Regions from separate parts of the Mesorhizobium sp. M7A.F.Ca.MR.245.00.0.0 genome, predicted to be linked through region 1. Evidence: predicted binding sites of a transcription regulator. Region 1 holds the regulator's gene; the other holds the start of a gene.

The links. Region 1 encodes LexA, which represses DNA repair genes until DNA is damaged. Its sites were predicted from a motif close to TGTTCNNNNTGTGTTCNG; they were not measured.
Region 2: the regulator LexA is predicted to act here: its motif matches at 1,463-1,480, upstream of dinB (DNA polymerase IV).

What each region holds. Positions count from the first base shown of each region.
Region 1 covers NZ_RZTE01000005.1:177,012-179,211, reverse strand. The annotation lists gene kynU (kynureninase) at 1-460, shown strand, start outside; gene lexA (transcriptional repressor LexA) at 871-1,611, shown strand; gene EOB80_RS08805 (ComEC/Rec2 family competence protein) at 1,605-2,200, opposite strand, start outside.
Region 2 covers NZ_RZTE01000008.1:164,235-166,434, forward strand. The annotation lists gene EOB80_RS12110 (alpha/beta fold hydrolase) at 1-106, shown strand, start outside; gene dinB (DNA polymerase IV) at 186-1,433, opposite strand; gene EOB80_RS12120 (helix-turn-helix domain-containing protein) at 1,554-1,970, opposite strand; gene EOB80_RS12125 (dihydrofolate reductase family protein) at 2,074-2,200, shown strand, end outside.

The DNA of each region.
Region 1 (2,200 bases):
CTTCGAACGGGGGTATATTGCCGGCACCGGTATCCGCCGCTTTCTGTGCGGCACCCAGCCTGTCCTGTCGATGCGGGCGTTCAAAGGCGCGCTTGCCATCTGGAACGACGTCGACATGGCGGCATTGCGAAAAAAGAGCGTCGCGCTGACGGAACTGTTCATCCAGCTCGTCGAAGCAAAGTGCGGCGCCTATGGCCTCACGCTGGAGACCACCCGCGACGCGACCAGGCGCGGCAGCCAGGTGTCGTTCCTTCACGATCACGGCTATCAAATCATGCGGGCGCTGATCGAGCGCGGCGTCATCGGTGATTTTCGCGCGCCATCGACCATCCGTTTCGGCTTCACGCCGCTCTATGTCGGCTACAAGGATGTGTGGCTGGCGGTTGCGGTGCTGGAGGATATTCTGCGCACGGGCGCATGGAAGGACCAGCGTTTCGCCGTCAAGGAAGCCGTTACCTGACGCAACGATCTCCGCGATTTGCCGTCGCCGCCCTCACTGCCCGGCAGATGACGGAGGGCTGAATTCCAGCCACAAATGCCAACAGACGTTGGCGTTTTGGCTCCGTTTCGTTCACGGCAAACGAACGTCCCGAAGATTGATAGCGTCCCTTGTGGCGGTCGATCGGCAGATGATGCCAAGCCTTGGGTCGAGTATGAGCCACAGGTCATTAACCATAATGGTTTCAATGTGAGCAGGCGCATCGCCGTGGTTGGCGCCTGTCGATTGCGACCCGCTGGCAAGCGCCAGATAATTTCAGCAGCCTTAATAAATTCATTAAACTTTAAACGGTTGCAGAACACAACTGGAACAGATAGTGTTTGTTCTGGGTTTGTTTTTCGATTCTGGTTTCAGGTAATCTGGGGGCCGCCATGCTGACACGCAAGCAACATGAACTGCTGATGTTCATCCATGAACGCCTGAAGGAGAGCGGCATTCCGCCATCCTTCGACGAGATGAAGGAGGCGCTCGACCTTGCCTCCAAATCCGGGATTCATCGGCTGATCACCGCACTTGAGGAGCGCGGCTTTATTCGCCGGTTGCCCAACCGGGCACGCGCGCTGGAAGTGCTGCGATTGCCGGACTCGATCGCGCCCGGCCTCAACGCGGCAAAGAAGTTTTCGCCAAGCGTCATCCAGGGCAGTCTCGGTCAGGGTGGTGCTCTTGGCCGGCAGATCAAGCCGGCGCCTTCGCGGATGCCCTCGCCCGGCAATGATGACGATGCGGTCTCCGCCGTGTCGATACCGGTGATGGGCCGTATCGCCGCCGGTGTGCCGATCGATGCCATCCAGCATCAGACGCATTCGATCTCGGTGCCGCCGGACATGATCATGGGCGGCGCCCACTATGCGCTGGAGGTCAAGGGCGACTCGATGATCGAGGCCGGTATCTTCGACGGCGACACCGTCATCATCCGCAATGCCGACACGGCGAACCCCGGCGAGATCATCGTGGCGCTGGTCGATCAAGAGGAAGCGACGCTGAAGCGGTTCCGCCGCAAGGGCGCTTCGATTGCTCTCGAAGCCGCCAATCCGGCCTATGAAACCCGTATCTTCGGCCCAGACAGGGTCAAGGTGCAAGGCAAGCTCGTCGGCCTCATCCGCCGCTACTGAGGCGGCTGCGGGTTGGCCGCTGGCTTCTCGGGTTTCTTGAAGGGTGCCAGCCCCCTCGCCTCACGAGAGTATTTGCGATGCGTGTGCCAGGGCCGATATGGGCTATCCACCGCGAAGCTGATTGTCGCCGGTGTGGTCGCCGATTGGCGATCGAAGAAGACCGCGGCACTGCCTTTGCGAGCCAGTTGCCGCTTGGTGATGACGAGAACCAGCGGATTGCGACAGGCGTCATAGGCGGTGGCGTCATTGATGACGATCAGCTCGGCGAAGCCGCAGGCTTTCCAGGTGTCCTTGCGGTCGTCGACATAGGCAATGATCGCACCGGACATATGCCTGGCCACGCAAACGCCTGATGAGCAATAGAACGGCGATCCCGGCGGTAGCTCAACGGCGTCCGCGACGTCGAATTGCCCATCGCTCTTGTCGAACACCTCTGGCACGACGATGGTTTCTGATGTCAGGGCGCGTTTCCAGTTGTCGACGGTGAATTCGTTCGGCCGTTCCCGGCTGACGGCAAGCTCGCCGCCACCGATCGGCAACGCCACCAGCCGGGCGTCTTCCGAGATCAGCACATCCGGCGTGCGCGTAT
Region 2 (2,200 bases), on a different contig from region 1:
TCTGGCAGCGGGTTCTGGTCTGTCTTTTGAAGAGCGTGGCCAAACAACGGTTGGTGACGCCACGGAAAGCTTGCAGTTTTATTCGGTCGCATGGTCAGCTCCCTGACGAGTTTGGAACCTTGGCTGCGTCGGCAGATCAGCTAACCCGCCGCTGCCATTTTGTGCGGTCGGTCAAGGGCTGGCCGTCACAACTCCTTCTGCGCCAATTCCCTGAATTCGTCGGGAACCGAGCGTGCCGCCTCCAGCGCCACCGTGCCGTAGCCGACGGCCTGTTTGCCGAAGCGCTCGCGGATCTTGTCGATGGCGCGGTCCGCGTCGAAGCGTGCCAGGCCCTTCTTCGTGCCGGGCCGGTGTTTCTCGTCAGCGAGGCCAAGCGGCAGGTCGAGCTGCAACTCGAAGCTTTCCTCGAGATGCGAGACCGAGATCGCCAGCAGCGAGATCGTTTTCTCGTGTGGATTATCGGCGAGCACGCCGCGCACCAGATCGCCGGCGATCTCGGCCAGCATCGCGGTCGCCGAGATCGGCTGGTCAAGCGTGATCGAACGGGTGACGGCGCGGAGATCGGCAAAGCGCACGCGTACCGTCACCGTGCGGCCGGGCCTTGCCTTGGCGCGCAGCCGGCTGGCGACGCGGTCGGCCAGATGCAGCAGAGTCGGCACGATAACCCGTGCCACAGCGGGCTTCTGGCCAAGCGCCGATTGGGCGCCGGCCGAATGCGCGCGGCGCTTCGTCTCCAGCTTTCGCGAGTCGCGGTTCCATGACAGCGCGGCGAGCTTTTCGCCGGCGGCGGGACCGAGCAGGCGCGTCAGCGCGCCGCTGTGCGTCCTGGCCAGTTGGCCGATGGTCTCGACGCCGATTTCGGCCAGCCGCGCCCTGGTGGCCGGGCCAACGCCCCACATCAGACCGACCGGCAGATCATGCAGGAAGGCGAGCTCGGTGCCGGGTTCTACGACGACCAGTCCGTCGGGCTTGGCGACCTGCGAGGCAATCTTGGCCAGGTGCTTGGTGCACGCCACGCCGATCGAGATCGGCAGGCCGAGTTCGGCCCGCACGCGGCGGCGGATGGTTGTCGCGATCTGTTGCGGGGAGCCGAACAGATGCGTGCAGCCGGCGACATCGGCAAACGCCTCGTCGATGGAAATGCGCTCGACCACAGGCGTAAAATCGTCGAGCACTTTGATCGCCGCATCGCCCAGCCGCTGGTAGTGGCTGAAATTGCCGCCGACGAAGATCAATTGCGGGCAGAGTTCGCGCGCCTTGCGCCCCGGCATGCCGCCGCGCACGCCGAAGGCGCGCGCCTCATAGGAAGCGGCGAGCACGACGCCGCCGCCCACCGCGATCGGCTTGCCGCGCAGCGACGGATCGAGCAACTGCTCGACCGAGGCGTAGAAAGCGTCGAGATCGGCATGCAGGATGGTGGCTGTCGTTTCCATCGACCGCACATCCGCAGTTGCTGATAGATTGGAACAAATAAAGAACAAAGGTGGATCGTTGTCAAGCGAAGGGCGATTTGTGCGGCAACAGCCATGCCGGTTCGGCTTGAACGCAACCGCCTAGACAATATGCTCCGCTCTCAGCGCCGGTCTCATCTTTTCCAGCGCCGCTTCGCCGCCTGTCGCCAACTCGTCGGCAATCCTGGCCAGCTTGTCGTCGGCCTTGCGGTGCTTGCTGCCCCAGGCGCCGAGCGTCGCCAGCACCGGCAAGAGGTCGATGCCTGCTTCGGTCAGCCGGTAGACCGTTCTCAAGCCATGCGTCGGGTCGTCGCTTCGGGTGAGGACGCCTTGCTCCTGAAGCGTTTGCAGTCGCTCGGCCAGCGTGCGCGAGGAAATGCCTTCGTCGGATTGCAGGAATTCGCGAAAGTGCTTTTTCCCGGCGAAGACCATGTCGCGGATGATGAGCAGCGTCCAGCGGTCGCCGATCAGTTCGAGCGACAGGTTGATCGGGCAGCCGGACTTTTCGCGCGTCGACATCTATGGTTCCGTTTTTAAATCACTTTACTATTGACATCGTTTTGACCTTGCGTCAACGGTTCCAAATGTAAACTGTTTTGCGATGGCCGTGAGGAGAATGACGGTGAAAAAGCTGGTCCTGCAGATGCAGACGTCGGTCGACGGCTTTGTCGGCGCCAATGAGGAGCATTCCTGGCAGCTCTGGGAGTGGGGCGACGAGAGCGCCTGGGACGGTGCGCTGAAGCAGGACT